Regions from separate parts of the Shewanella spartinae genome, predicted to be linked through region 1. Evidence: predicted binding sites of a transcription regulator. Region 1 holds the regulator's gene; each other region holds the start of a gene.
What was found. Region 1 encodes FliA, which starts transcription of late flagellar genes. Its sites were predicted from a motif close to CTAAAGNTNNNNNNNNNNNNGCCGATA; they were not measured.

Region 1 (3,671 bases):
CTTCAACTGATGCCCCGCCCTGCTCCGATGGCAGTAAACCACCAGAGCTCAATAATTTAAGGTTAGCTAACAGGCTTTCATCGGCAGGGCTTTGCTCGACACCCGCTTGGGTCTCGGCAAACATAGAGTTGATGGTGTCGACGGCTTGGAGAATGATATCCATCAGCTCGGCAGAAACGCTGCGCTTACCCGTGCGTAACAGGTCAAAGGTGTTTTCCGCTTCGTGACAAACATCCACCATGGGCGTCAGACTCAAGAAGCCGGCGCCGCCTTTAACGGTATGGAATCCACGGAAGATGGCATTGAGTAGTTCGGTGTCGTCGGGGTTATTTTCTAACGCCACCAGCTGTTCAGAGAGAAGCTCAAGGATCTCGCCCGCTTCAATCAAAAAGTCCTGCAGTATCTCTTCATCAACATCAAAGGACATTCATATGACTCCTACTTAGAAACCTAGACTCGACAGCAAGTCATCGACTTCATCTTGCCCTGTCACGACATCATCACGCTGATCAGCGTTCATAATAGGACCTTCAGCTTCGACGCACTTCTCAGATGCACGGGGTTTATCCGTTGCGGGCTGCTCGCCAAATACGGTCAACATAGAGACCAGGTTATTCTCAACCTCTCGCACCAGCTCGATCACCCGGCGGATCATCTGTCCGGTCAGATCTTGGAAGTCCTGGGCCAGCAATATGTTGTTGAGTAACTCTTTTAAACGATTGGAATCGGATTCGCTGCGTTCGATAAACTGCTGAACATCATGGCAAAGCGCCTTAAATTCGTGCAGCTGAATATCGCGACGCATCAGGCGATCCCAGGAAGGCTTAACGGCCTGTACGTTCATGGTAAGGGCATCTGCAAGGGGCAGAGACTCTTCGACGGCGTCCATGGTTTTATTGGCGGCCTGCTCCGTCATGTCGATGACATAATTGAGGCGCTCTTTGGCATCGGGAATTTCGCTATTGGCCAGCTCCACGAGGCGACCGTCCACCTGAAAGTCCACTATGGCACTGTGAAGCTGACGGGTTAGGCGACCCACCTCGTCAAACAGCTCTTTCTGAATCGGGCTGGCGATATCGCGAATTAGCTCATCGGCCATCTCTTGTTGACCCGCCTCTAGCAGATCAACGAGTTGCTTGGCCTGTGCTAGATTGATCAGCCCTGAAGTTTCTGCCTGCATAGCTCAACCTTGATTAACCGAGTCGTTCGAAAATTTTGTCTAACTTCTCTTTCAATGTCGCCGCAGTAAAAGGTTTCACCACATAGCCATTCACACCGGCCTGCGCCGCTGCAATGATCTGTTCCCTTTTCGCTTCCGCAGTCACCATCAACACAGGAATGTGCTTCAGGTTGTCATCAGCACGGATAGCCTTTAACAGGTCGATCCCCTGCATGCCAGGCATATTCCAATCGGTCACGACAAAGTCAAAATCGCCTTTTTGCAACATAGGCAAGGCTGTCGAACCGTCATCTGCTTCCTGAGTGTTATTAAAACCCAAGTCTCTCAACAAGTTCTTGATGATGCGTCTCATTGTTGAGAAGTCGTCAACAACGAGAATCTTCATATTCTTGTCCAAGGTTTCCTCCGCGGAGCTGTTTTTATATTGCTCATGTAATCGTTATATTTTGGTCCAATGCTTGAGTTTAGCTTTGAGTCTGAGCATCGCCTGGCTGTGTATCTGGCTTACTCGGGATTCGCTTACATCAAGTACGGCACCGATCTCTTTTAAATTTAATGCTTCGTCATAATATAACGACAAAACTAATCCATCTCTTTCTGGCAGTAATTTAATCGCCTCGACGAGGGCCTCGTGGAACTGTGTCTCTGCCAGTGACTCAAATGCGTCGTCCTGATGATCGTCTTCCTGTCTTACTACATCGACCGATACACCAAGATCTTCAATTCCAACTACTTTCCCGACGGAAACATCATTAAGAATATGATGGTACTCATCGAGCGTCATATCAAGTCGATCCGCAATTTCATTGTCTTTTGCGTCACGTCCAAGTTCTTGTTCTAGCTCGTCAATCACCTGGGCTATGCGTCGCTGATTACGGTGAACCGACCTGGGTACCCAGTCTCCTCGCCTAATCTCGTCGAGCATGGAGCCGCGAATACGTATACCGGCGAAGGTTTCAAACTTGGCGCCCTTGCTGCCATCGAACTTGGCCGAGGCTTCAAGCAGGCCCATCATACCTGCTTGTAACAGATCATCCAATTGCACCGAGGCGGGTAGACGAGCGAGTAAATGGTGAGCAATCCTTTTTACCAACGGTGCATACTGTTCGACAATAGAAGCTTTGTTATCTAAACAAGTATACGCAGCGGCTTTACTCACTCGTACGATCCTCTTGATATTCGGGACGTTGAACCAATCGCTCTACAAAGAACTCCAGGTGTCCGCCCGGTTGTTGTGGCACTGGCCAGCTAATAATCTTATTCGCTAGGCCGTGATAAGCAATTGACGCAGGCGACTTAGGAAATGCCTCGACGATCAACTTTTGTTTACGAACTGATTTGCGAAGGTTTTCATCGAAGGGGATAGTCGCAACCAGCTCCAGGGCCACGTCGAGAAAACGGTCGGTTACCTTGCTAAGTTTAGCAAACAACTCCATCCCTTCTCGCAAACTTCTGACCATGTTTGCCACAATCTTAAATCTGAATACACCGTGCTCACGGCTAAGAATCTTAATCAAAGCATAGGCATCGGTAATAGAGGTCGGCTCGTCGCACACCACCACCAACACATCTTGAGAGGCGCGAGAGAAGCTGAGCACCATGTCTGAGATACCTGCCGCGGTATCGACCACCAGGATATCAAACTGGGTCTTCATCTCGCTGAAGGCACGGATCAGGCCCGCATGCTGGGCCGGTGTCAGCTCGACCATGGCCTGGGTGCCAGAAGTAGCTGGAATAATGCCAATCCCCTTAGGACCGCGTACGATAATATCGTCAAGGTCAGCGTCACCCGATAATACGTGGGAGAGATTGCGCTCGGCTCTTAGGCCCAACATGACATCGACGTTGGCCAGGCCCAAGTCGGCATCGAGCACAAGCACACGCTTGCCCTTCTCGGCCAGGGAGACGGCGGTATTGATCGATACGCTGGTTTTACCTACGCCACCCTTACCACCGGTTACGGCAATTACTTTTACTTTTTCGTTATATGGTTGATTCATCATACGTAAACCGCTTGCTTGATCCCGACTCATTATATTACTCAAATGCGTAGGCCTGTTCATATGACCTTTCGTTATTCTGTATTGGTTGCACTTTCTTTTCGAGTACCGACAGGGCCTTGTTGGCTAAGGCTAAGGTGTCGGCTACTTGCATATCTTCTGGCACTCTTTGTCCATCGGTGACATAACTCAAAGGTAATCCGCTTTGAATCAACACACTCAACGCCGGTGCCAAGGCCACTGATTCATCTAATTTGGTCAAAATCGCGCCGGATAATGGAATCCGGGTAAACTGCGCGACGGCATCTTCAAGCACTCTTCTTTGACTTGTAGATGACAGTACCAGATAACTGCGAATAGGTAATCTGCTATTTGCAGTTAAATTATCAAGTTGCTGGAACAATCTCACATCTCTCTGTCCCATGCCCGCCGTATCTATCAATACTAGCTTGCGATTGCGGAACTGATAAAGAATTTGTTCCAACTCATTG
Region 2 (3,671 bases), 1.7 Mb from region 1:
GTTTCGGATAGGTACTCTTGTTCGATTCGCAGTCCGAGCCCTGGGGCTTACCCAGCTCTTCTGTACTGGCGATGATGTCCAGCACGTCGTCTTGTACCTGGAAGGCGAGGCCGATGGCGTCGGCAAATGTTAACAGATGGCTCGCTTGCTCATCTGTGACCTTGGCAGCAATGATAGGTAATTCTACTGCACAGCGAATCAAGGCGCCGGTTTTTAATCTGTGTAACCGCTTTAGGGTCTCGAGATCTATCTGTCTGTCGGTGGCGTTAAGATCCATCGCCTGACCACCACACATGCCGCTGTAGCCAGATGCCTTGGCAAGGGCGCGCACCATGGCCAGTTGTTGGCTGGCACTCAGCTCGCTGCCTTCCTGGCTGATGATCTCGAAGGCCAAGGTTTGCAGGGCATCGCCGGCCAGGATGGCGGTGGCCTCATTAAAGGCGATATGCACTGTCGGCTGGCCGCGGCGCAGGGCGTCGTCGTCCATCGCCGGTAGATCGTCGTGGATCAGCGAGTAGGCATGAATACATTCGATGGCGGCGGCGCAGGCATCTAGCCTTTCCAGTGGTACACCCAGCATCTCGCCCACGGCGTAGACCAGAAAGGGGCGGATACGTTTGCCGCCAATCAGGGCGCCGTGTTCCATGGCGGCCTTGAGTTGTGGCTCGGTATCGTCTTGTGCATTGATAAAATGGCGCAGCTGGCCGTCGACGCGCTGCTGGTATCGCGTTATCGCTTCATTTAGCAATTATTCGCCCTCTGGCAGATAGGGTTGCAAGCTGGGTTGATCTTGTTCCTGGGTCAAGATAGAGACTTTCTGTTGGGCCTGTTCGAGTTTGCCTTGGCTGTTTCTGACCAGATTGATGCCGCGCTCAAATTGTTTGAGGGCGTCATCCAGAGAGACATCGCCCTGCTCCAGGCTGGTTACGATGTTTTCTAATTCTGTGAGTGACTCTTCGAAGGTCAGGTTTTCAGGTTTTTTGGCCACGGTGATTTTCCCAAGAATTTAGCGACAGACAAAGTATCTCAGTCGACCCTAGGGGTCAAATTGCGCTGTCGTATATTTGTGCAATAGCACGCTTTAAGGAGGTTTTTTTATAAAAAATTGAATTTGTAGCTAAACTTGCGTGTAAGCTGTCCGATAATTGAATTAGAACAATACTCAATTTTGTCAGATATTATATCGTAAACTCCCGTCTGCGGTTAGGCGAATTCCCGTCTAATTGACGACTTTTGTGTCGTCGTCCAGGTCCTGGGAGATGCCTTTCATTGCAAGAGTGAGTAGAGTAGAGACCTGTCTCGAGATGATTATGGTGTTGACTGAGAGCTTGATCCCGAGATCAAGGTATTAGCAACGGCCGATACTGTAAATGAGGAAGAGTTGTGGATTTAGCGACCCTGATAGGCCTGATTGGTGCATTTGGTTTTATTATCGGAGCTATGGTCAGCAGTGGTGGTATCGCCATCTTTGTTGACGTGCCCTCTGTGCTTATCGTGATGATAGGCTCTCTGTTTGTGGTGATGATGAAATTTAACCTCAAACAGTTCCTCGGTGCGGTCAAGATCGCCGCAAAAGCCTTTATGTTCAAGATAGATAAGCCGGACGAGTTGATCGAGCAGTCGGTCACCATGGCCGATGCTGCCCGTAAGGGGGGCTTTCTGGCTCTGGAAGAGGCGGAGATCAGCAACAGCTTCATGCAGAAGGCGGTCGACATGTTGGTGGACGGCCATGACGGCGAGGTGGTGCGCGAAGCCCTAGAGAAGGATATCGCCCTTACCGAAGAGCGCCATAAAACGGGGATCAGCATCTTCAAGGCGCTGGGTGATGTGGCACCTGCCATGGGGATGATAGGTACCCTTATCGGTCTGGTGGCCATGCTGTCTAATATGGACGACCCTAAGTCTATCGGCCCCGCCATGGCGGTGGCCTTGTTGACTACGCTCTATGGCGCCGTGATTGCCAACATGATCGCCCTGCCGATCGCCGATAAACTCTCGCTGCGCATGGGCGAAGAGATGCTCAACCGCAACCTGATCATGGATGCGGTACTCGCCATTCAAGACGGTCAAAACCCTAGGGTTATCGAGGGCTTCTTGAAGAACTATCTCTCGGAGAAACAGCGGAATATAGACACGACGGACGGGGAATAGCCAGATGGCTAAGAAGGTCAAATGCGATTGTCCGCCCGCCGGGGCGCCCATGTGGTTGGCAACCTTTGCCGACCTCATGTCGCTATTGATGTGTTTCTTCGTCTTGCTGCTGGCCTTCTCCGAGATGGACGTGATGAAGTTTAAGCAGATCGCCGGGTCGATGAAGTATGCCTTCGGTGTGCAGAACAAGGTTGAAGTCAAAGATATTCCCAAGGGCACCTCGGTGATCGCGCTGGAGTTTCGCCCCGGTAAGCCAGAACCCACTCCCATCGAGATCATCAATCAGCAGACCAATGAGATGACCGAGCCCACCATTGAGGTGCAGGCAGGTGAAGACGACAGTGCCGGCGGCGTGCAGCAGCAGCGCGGTGAGCAGCGCGGCGGCGAGGCCTCATCGACGGCTCAGGAAGAGGCTGATGCCGAGGCTCAGGCGAAGCAACAGCAGCAGGAGGCCGCGTCACAGGATCAGATCAATGATCAAGTGAAGAAGATGGCCCAGGAGCTCAACAAGGAGATCGTCGACGGGGCGATCGAGATTGAGTCCTTGGGGCAGCAGATCATCATACGTATCCGAGAGAAGGGCGCCTTCTCATCGGGCTCTGGCTTCCTACAGCCAAGGTTTAAGCCGGTGATCCGCCGTGTGGGCGAGCTGCTCAAGGATGTGCCGGGGATCATTACCGTATCCGGTCACACGGATGATATGAATATCAGCAACGAGCTCTACAGCTCTAACTGGGATCTCTCCAGTAAACGCGCCGTGGCCGTGGCTCATGAGCTGGTGCGTGTGCCCGGCTTCGATCAGCAGCGGATGAAGGTGGTGGGCATGGCCAGCACGGCGCCGCTGGTGCCGAACGACTCTGCCGCCAATCGCGCCCGTAATCGCCGGGTCGAAATTGCCATCGAGCAGGGCAAGCCGAAAGAGTCAGACGAGATTCAAGTCGAGCAGTAGCCTGTCTATTTAGGTCTTAACTTAAGGCAAATAGTTTCAGATAAGGCGTCCACACCGGTGGACGCTTTTCATTTCTACCAGCCTATCCTCAGCCACTCTCTTCGGAGCGGATTATCCTAAGCTGAATAAATATTGCGCACATTAAGGGGGCGAGGGCAGAAAATCCCTGCCGAGTCGCTGATTTATGGGCATTTGTGCACCGGGCTTGGTATAATGGCAAGATTGCTGTTTAAAATTATTCCCGCGGAACGCCCATGAAATTTATCGTAAAACTCTTTCCTGAAATCATGATGAAAAGCAAACCGGTAAGAATGCGTTTTACCAAGATGCTTGAAACCAATATCCGAAATGTGCTGCGCAAGGTCGATGAAGAGGCCAGAGTGCAGCGTCAGTGGGATAAGATCATGGTCAGGGTGCCAGAAGACAAGCCTGAGATGATTGAGCGTTATGCCGAGCGTCTTGCCTGTATTCCGGGTATCGCCCATGTGCTGCAGGTGCGTGAGAGCACCTTCGAGTCGGTGGACGATATCTATCAGCAGACGCTGGCACTCTACAAAGATGAACTGGCCGG
Region 3 (3,671 bases), 830 kb from region 1:
TATCTATGACCTTATCGCCTTGACTCAAGCTTTTGCGGATGCCGGTATGCAGTGTCAAATCGAGACCAGTGGGACCTTCGATGTGTTGGTGGACCCTCGTGCCTGGGTGACGGTATCGCCTAAGATCAACATGAAGGGCGGATATAAGGTGTTAGAGCAGGCGCTGGAACGCGCCGATGAGATCAAACACCCGGTCGCCAAGGCTTCGCATATCGAGGAGCTCGATGAGCTGCTCAAAGGCATTGATACCCTGGGCAAGACCATCTGTCTGCAGCCGATTAGTCAGAAGCCTCGCGCCACCGAGCTGGCGATGAAGGTCTGCATCGAGCGTAACTGGCGCCTCTCTATTCAGACCCATAAATATCTGAATATCGATTAAGTATTAGGGATACTTATATTTACATAAAAAAACGGTGCCAACCGGGAGTAACCAGTTAAAGGCGCCGTTTTTCGTTGATGACTGCTTGAGCCTCTTTATCTTCTCTAAAGTCCTTGTTTGAGAACCGAAAAGATTGAACTCGCTATTCCAAATGCCCCGACTCATTAAAGGCCGTAAGCTTGGCCTGATACTCACTGATGTCGCCGATATGCTCATCGACCCATTGCTTGTCGTAGTAAGTATCGAGATAACGATCTCCCGAGTCGCATAGTAGGGTAACGATAGAGCCGGTTTGGCCGTTGGCATGCATTTCGCTCGCAAGTTGCAGGGCGCCATAGAGGTTGGTGCCTGTAGAAGGACCTGCCTTACGGCCTATCAGCGTCTCTAACCAATAGATAGTGGCGATCGATGCGCTGTCGTCAATCTTGACCATATGGTCGACTACCCCAGGGATAAAAGAGGGCTCCGCCCGCGGCCGACCTATGCCTTCGATACGGCTGGCACTGGCGCAGCTGATGGTGGCGTCGCCACTATGGTAATAGTCATAGAACACCGAATTTTCTGGGTCCACCACACAAAGCTTGGTCTTGGCACACTGGTAACGAATATAGCGGCCTATGGTGGCCGAAGTGCCGCCCGTGCCAGGGCTCATCACGATCCAGCTGGGAACGGGATGCGGTTCTCTTTGCATCTGCTCGAAGATGGAGTTGGCGATATTGTTATTACCGCGCCAGTCGGTGGCCCGCTCTGCATAGGTAAACTGATCCATATAGTGGCCCGATAGCTCGTCGGCCAGGCGTTGTGATTCGGCGTAGATCTGACTCGAATGCTCGACGAAATGGCAGCGTCCACCATAAAACTCTATCTGTTGGATCTTCTTCTTGGCGGTAGAGGCGGGCATCACGGCGATGAAGGGTAGCCCCAGCAAGCGCGCGAAGTAGGCCTCTGATACTGCGGTACTGCCAGATGAAGACTCTATGATGGGCGTATCTTGGGTGATCCAGCCATTACACAGGGCGTAGAGAAACAGGGATCGCGCCAGGCGATGCTTGAGGCTGCCTGTGGGATGGGTGCTTTCATCTTTTAGGTAGATATCGATGCCGGGCAGCATGGGCAGTTCCAGCTTGATCAGATGAGTGTCTGCACTGCGTTGATAATCAGCCTCGATCTTTGCGATGGCCTGGTTGACCCAAGATTGATCCATTGTGGCTCCTGAGGTTATTGAGCGGATAGACCTTATAGCTTAACGAAATAATTTATAACGAAAAGGAAAATCGAAAAGAAATGCGACTGAGCGTTGAGGGCGCGTGTTGTGATGATTGAAGGAGCGACAGGAAAATTGCTTAAGCCGTAGGCTGCAGTGGGTAGCAAACGGGACGAAATTAGTTTTGCTTTAAAACAGATGCGCTTTAAGGCAATAGGTAAAACAAACGGGGAAGCCAAGTTTTAAGAGAAAGCTGAGGTTTAGGATAAAGCTGAGAGATGAGATAACGCAGGAGAAAAAATGGTGGAGGGAGAAGGATTCGAACCTTCGAAGGCTGAGCCGTCAGATTTACAGTCTGATCCCTTTGGCCACTCGGGAACCCCTCCATATTTTTTACAGCAGCACAAGGTAATAACAAGATAAAGATGGTGGAGGGAGAAGGATTCGAACCTTCGAAGGCTGAGCCGTCAGATTTACAGTCTGATCCCTTTGGCCACTCGGGAACCCCTCCACGAGTATCTCTTTATTACATTGTAGGCAAATGGTGGAGGGAGAAGGATTCGAACCTTCGAAGGCTGAGCCGTCAGATTTACAGTCTGATCCCTTTGGCCACTCGGGAACCCCTCCTCAATTGCGGCGGCCATAGTAGTCAGAATCGTTGGCGCTGTAAAGCCCCAATTTAAAATAATTACTAAAGTTATGGCGCAAGCGGTCGATTAAATAGCAACGAGCTGTTTTATTGATGTTTTTTTATGCGAACTAGTCAGTTGATCATCAACGAAAATCAATTGGGGACCCGACTCAACCAGGCGATAGTCGATCATCGCCGGGGCGAATTTGGTCTGCTGCTGGCCATGTTGTCTAACGACGCCCGCGATATGGCGCAGTTTAACCTGGAGCAAGCACCCAGTGATATTGAGGCGAAACTCAAGCGTCAGTTTGAGTTACCGGACGCTCAGCCCCTGACCAGCGCACTGCATCTGGGTGAAGACAGAGATAATAGTGAGCAGTTTCATCAAGCGGGTCTCTGTGGTTTTCATCTACAGCAATATTTAAACCCCGAGCCCTTGGTGCATAGAGGGCGAGATCCACTGGCGATGCAAGAGGTGTTGGCTAATTGCGATCCCGTTACCTTGGCGCGTTTTCATAATGAACTCGACGCCGATGCACCTGTGATGGAGCTGCCCCATTTTACCGAGCAGATCGTCAGGCAACGTGCGTTAGGAGACATTTTGGCTTAGTTTTAAGTGCGAACGCTCGGGTTTTGCTATATATAGCTAAGAGCATTTTCAGTTAAAAGGTTAAGCGTCAAAATGAAGAAGATTCAAGAAGGTCAATCCGAGTTAGTCAACGATACCTGTAACGATTGTGGCAGCTATGCCGATATTGGCGCGGTGATCGATGAGTTTGATACCGTACTGACTCTGGTTCGTGAGGGTGACAAGGCCCAGAGCGAGTTGCAAGCCATGGCAGATGCGGCCAAACAGCGTTTCGAGGGCGTAGAGAGTGAAATTAAGGCGGTAGAAGGCGCCCTGGAGCTACGTCTGACCTTTGGTTACAGCGCCGAGAAGATGATTTTTCAACTCGAGCATGGCCTCTAATAGGGGGCAGCCATATTTGCTTGCTAATTAGCTAGTTATTCGTGTAATGTGCACAAATTGAACGTTAAATAATAACAATAACATCTATGTTGTACCGTCTTTGGCGGTTTTTATCTTGATAACCTTTTTATTGGCAAAGGTTATCGGCAGTAGGATTTTATGACCAAGCGACAATTTCAACATCTGCTTGAAACGATAGTCAATTCGACGCAGAAACAAGAAGGCCAGTTTAAAGAGACGGCCGAGCTTGCCTGTGATCTGCTCAGTCAATCCCTGAAGGTCGACAACATAGGTGTTTGCCTGTTTTCCGGTTGCGAAACAAGTGAGCTCATAGCTCTTTCGGGTTCTCAAAGCCAAGCTTCATTTAATCACTCTGCTCAGCGTCATGCTTCGCGCCCCGCACAGGGTCTCTGTACTAACTATTTCGAACAACTCAAACGTGGTCGTATCATAGATGTGCTCGACGTGGAGCAGGACTACCGCGTCG
Region 4 (3,671 bases), 170 kb from region 1:
ATCCGGCATTTGCGAAATTGACTTGTTAATAAAAAAACAACATGGATGAATTATATAAATCGTGAAATTATGCAGCAATTTTGCGTAATCAAGCGCAAATACCCCAAATGTGTGAATTCGGCCCTTTAAACACCCTCTTTAGATATTAGAAATACTAATCTAAGGTGGGAATTTTTCTAGTTTGTAGGACAAATGGTCTGACCCTATAATTCACCTCGTTTTCCGGAAGTGTCTACCCCGCTGGTAGATGGGAAACAAGAACTCCGAGTTCCCGTGCCAGTCACGTGAATTCATCCCTGGTTCTTATGCTTGACTTCCTTCCTTCAATTTGTTGATTGCAATGATTTATTTGCGGCCCACTTAAGATTAAGTGGGCTTTTTTTTGCCTGTTTTTTACCAGGCTTTTGCCACCGCTCGCTTTCTATCCCGGGCCGATAACAAAAAACCGGCCTTGTTGGCCGGTTTCCATAAATATTATTAATTCACTAAAGCTACTCTAATCCAGCGGCTTGCTAAGGCGAATAACCACGCGTCTGTTACGCGCCCGCTCGTCTATGGTGTCATTGGATGCCACGTGGCGACGCTCGCCGTGACCATAGGTATGGATACGCTCATTGGGGATACCCGCCGACAGGAAGAGCTGTTTGACCGAATTGGCGCGCTTCTCCGATACCTTCTTGTTCACCGAGCGGCCACCGAAGCTGTCGGTATAGGCATCGATCAACACCAACTCGACCTCAGGATCATAAGAGAGATACTCCTGCACCTTAGCGATCTGCGCCTTGGAGTAACGGGTCAGCTCTGAACCACCAAACTCATAGGTCAGCACAGTAAAGGCGATATCATCGAAACTATAGGGCAATAGATTAGCCAGACAGGATTTAAACTCGGCGTAGCGACGACCGAAGTTCGCCGCCGACAGCCCCACGGCTACCTTGCTGGAACGGTTATACCAGTCGGCATAATAGAAGGTCGGCTGCATGCCGCGCTCTAGCTCATTGAGCATGGACCAGGCCGCCTTCTTAGGCACCTCGCCACTGAAATATTTCTGATAGGTGAGATCGGTTATGGGACGGGATACCACACCAGGTCGCCAGGCGGGCGCCATGCTCATCAACTTGGCGCTGGTCACCTCGTCAGGCTTGACCCACATATCCAGGCTAAAGTTCAAATCATGATCTTTACCGGCGCGGCTGGTAAACACCGCCTTGCCATAAGATGGGATCTCATGCTCCAGGCGACAAACAATGGGGGTATTGTCACTCAGACGCCAGGAGGACTGTTCCAAGGAGGCAACATAGTGACGCAACTCGGCCTGCGCCGTCGTCGCCAGAGTCAAGCCAATCCCGAATGTCATCGCACATAGCACCCTAACCCACATAGACAGTCACTCTTGTTAATTACGTTACTTATCCCTATCGGCCTAATTTAGCATTCCTTTAGCCCATATATTGACCAATCAAACATGACAAGCTCCCATCGGATACTTCATAATAGCCCCCCACTCTTCACTTTGGATATTTTAATGAGCGATATTTGCGACGCACACAAACTTAAGCATAGATTTCGTGGCTACTTTCCCGTCGTCATAGATGTTGAAACCGCGGGTTTTAATGCTCAAACCGATGCGTTGCTGGAGATCGCCGTCACCCTGCTGAAGATGGATGATAATGGCGACTTGGTGCTGGATAAGACGCTGCATTACCATATCGAACCCTTCGAGGGCGCCAACCTAGAGCCAGAAGCCTTGGCGTTTAATGGCATAGACCCAAGCAATCCGCTGCGCGGCGCCGTCAGCGAGAAGGAAGCCTTCTTAGAGATCTTTAAAGAGGTCAAGAAGCACCAGAAGGCATCAAATTGTCACCGCAGCATCATAGTGGCCCACAACGCCGCCTTCGACCACGGCTTCGTCACCCAGGCGATTGAGCGCAACGCCCTCAAGCGCACGCCATTTCATCCCTTTGCCACTTTCGACACCGCCGCCCTCTCTGGGCTGGCGCTGGGTCATACGGTTTTGGCCAAGGCCTGTGAGATTGCCGGTATCCCCTTCGACAACAAAGAGGCTCACTCCGCCCTGTATGATACCGAGCGCACCGCCGAGCTGTTTTGTCATATCGTCAACAAGTGGAAGGCCTTAGGCGGCTGGCCGGTGGCCACGCCTAGCGAAGAAACAGGTAGCGATGAAGCAGCCAGCGAGTCGGCTAGCGGGCAAGACACAGATACGAGTGCTAACGGCTAACAAATAGTGAGTATCAATCGTAACTCTTATTAAGAGCTTGATAGTGAGAGCTTGATAGCTCGTAGCGGATGCGGCGAGCTATCAATAATTAAACCGATATTTACAGCCCTGTACGACTGTCCAGATTCAGGGCTTTAATTAAGTCAAACACCTCATAGATCTCCTTAAACACCTGCTCTATGTCATCGACAAAATCCAGTGGCTTTAACAGATCCAGTTTAGGTTCAAAATAGTTATGCTTGCAGGCGATCTTAATCAGCAGTCGTCCATCTTTAAAACTCGCCTCTAGTTCGCCACGGTAGAAACGAGACAGTGAGAGCATACGCTCCATGGTCGCCGTATTTAGCAAATATCTCGCCTCGACTTGATCGTCGCTATACACCTGAAACTCTCGCTCAAAGGTTGGGTCTTCCAGCTTTACCCGTGTCAGCTTCTGTTTAAACTGCACTAAGCTGTTGCCAATAACTCCTTTATCCTGACGCACCAGGGTATTACCAGAGAATTTCTTTAATAGCGTAAACTCAATCAAAAGCCCTTCGAACAAAGTCTTGTATTGGGGTTTATTGTCCTTAGTCCCTTTATACTCGAGTAGCGTCAGCTCTCTCATCAAGAAAGGCACATTGTGGTATTTGCCCTTAACCGAATCGTCAAAGTAGCCCTTGTCATATTTTGGAAAGAGACCATAGTCCTTATAAGTATCCAGTTCGGGTAAGTTCGACGGATTCAACTCAAAGCTCTTGCCAAAATAGCCGAGCAGCAGTGGATAGATCTCATCGACTATCTTAGTGCGCAATTGATTTATCTCGCTACTCGCCCAGATGATAACGCTTGCCACCGCGACGATAGATAAAAAGGCGCCGGCAAAGCCGATATAAAATACGCCATCTTCAAAATCGAGCACTATTGCGCCATAAAAACTCAGGGCAAAAAATGCCAAAAAGACAGGTAATCCTATCAGGGTGACGGGAGCGCTTATTTTTCTGCGGGCCAGATACTTAGCGGCCGCCGCCTGACGAGCCGACTCATAACGCCGACACCTAGGGGCTATCTGTTTCGCGTAATATTGACTAAAGGCCTGCTTGTCCTCGGCCGGAATCGCAAACTCCATTGGATTCATACATCTATCCTTGCTAATGTCCTTGAGCGACAATTAGCGGATATCTTGTGGCGCACGTCAAGAGATGATGATTCGATCGATTGAAAAACAATCGTTTAGCTTACTCGGTTTGATTTGCATCGAGATAGAAAATCTTGATTTCGGCGAAAGATTATTTACTCAACCGGCTGGCCACAGACTGCCCCGAGGTATATTTAGCCAGAAGCGCATCTATGACGCCCTGGGATCTTAGCTGGCTGATCGCATCGTTAATCTGTCCAAGTAAGGCCTGATGCTCCTTGCGCAGGCGGATCACCAACACGCCATCGGAATGCA

Region 2: pomA (flagellar motor protein PomA) is a predicted target of FliA. The motif match lies at 1,118-1,144, and genes of this name have one in related genera.
Region 3: K0I31_RS10755 (VC2046/SO_2500 family protein) is a predicted target of FliA. The motif match lies at 2,275-2,301, and genes of this name have one in related genera.
Region 4: K0I31_RS07870 (flagellar protein MotY) is a predicted target of FliA. The motif match lies at 1,417-1,443, and genes of this name have one in related genera.

What each region holds. Positions count from the first base shown of each region.
Region 1 is NZ_CP080418.1:1,577,864-1,581,534, reverse strand. It holds gene K0I31_RS07030 (chemotaxis protein CheA) at 1-427, opposite strand, end outside; gene K0I31_RS07025 (protein phosphatase CheZ) at 443-1,180, opposite strand; gene cheY (chemotaxis response regulator CheY) at 1,194-1,577, opposite strand; gene K0I31_RS07015 (RNA polymerase sigma factor FliA) at 1,620-2,339, opposite strand; gene K0I31_RS07010 (MinD/ParA family protein) at 2,332-3,213, opposite strand; gene flhF (flagellar biosynthesis GTPase FlhF) at 3,218-3,671, opposite strand, start outside.
Region 2 is NZ_CP080418.1:3,308,983-3,312,653, reverse strand. It holds gene ispA ((2E,6E)-farnesyl diphosphate synthase) at 1-748, opposite strand, end outside; gene xseB (exodeoxyribonuclease VII small subunit) at 749-988, opposite strand; gene pomA (flagellar motor protein PomA) at 1,384-2,151, shown strand; gene K0I31_RS14405 (flagellar motor protein MotB) at 2,156-3,100, shown strand; gene thiI (tRNA uracil 4-sulfurtransferase ThiI) at 3,355-3,671, shown strand, end outside.
Region 3 is NZ_CP080418.1:2,412,216-2,415,886, reverse strand. It holds gene queE (7-carboxy-7-deazaguanine synthase QueE) at 1-379, shown strand, start outside; gene K0I31_RS10775 (PLP-dependent cysteine synthase family protein) at 522-1,583, opposite strand; tRNA gene K0I31_RS10770 (tRNA-Tyr) at 1,885-1,969, opposite strand; tRNA gene K0I31_RS10765 (tRNA-Tyr) at 2,010-2,094, opposite strand; tRNA gene K0I31_RS10760 (tRNA-Tyr) at 2,126-2,210, opposite strand; gene K0I31_RS10755 (VC2046/SO_2500 family protein) at 2,336-2,824, shown strand; gene K0I31_RS10750 (DUF406 family protein) at 2,897-3,184, shown strand; gene K0I31_RS10745 (putative bifunctional diguanylate cyclase/phosphodiesterase) at 3,344-3,671, shown strand, end outside.
Region 4 is NZ_CP080418.1:1,751,677-1,755,347, reverse strand. It holds gene K0I31_RS07870 (flagellar protein MotY) at 497-1,357, opposite strand; gene rnt (ribonuclease T) at 1,526-2,239, shown strand; gene K0I31_RS07860 (DUF3137 domain-containing protein) at 2,340-3,356, opposite strand; gene K0I31_RS07855 (substrate-binding periplasmic protein) at 3,508-3,671, opposite strand, start outside.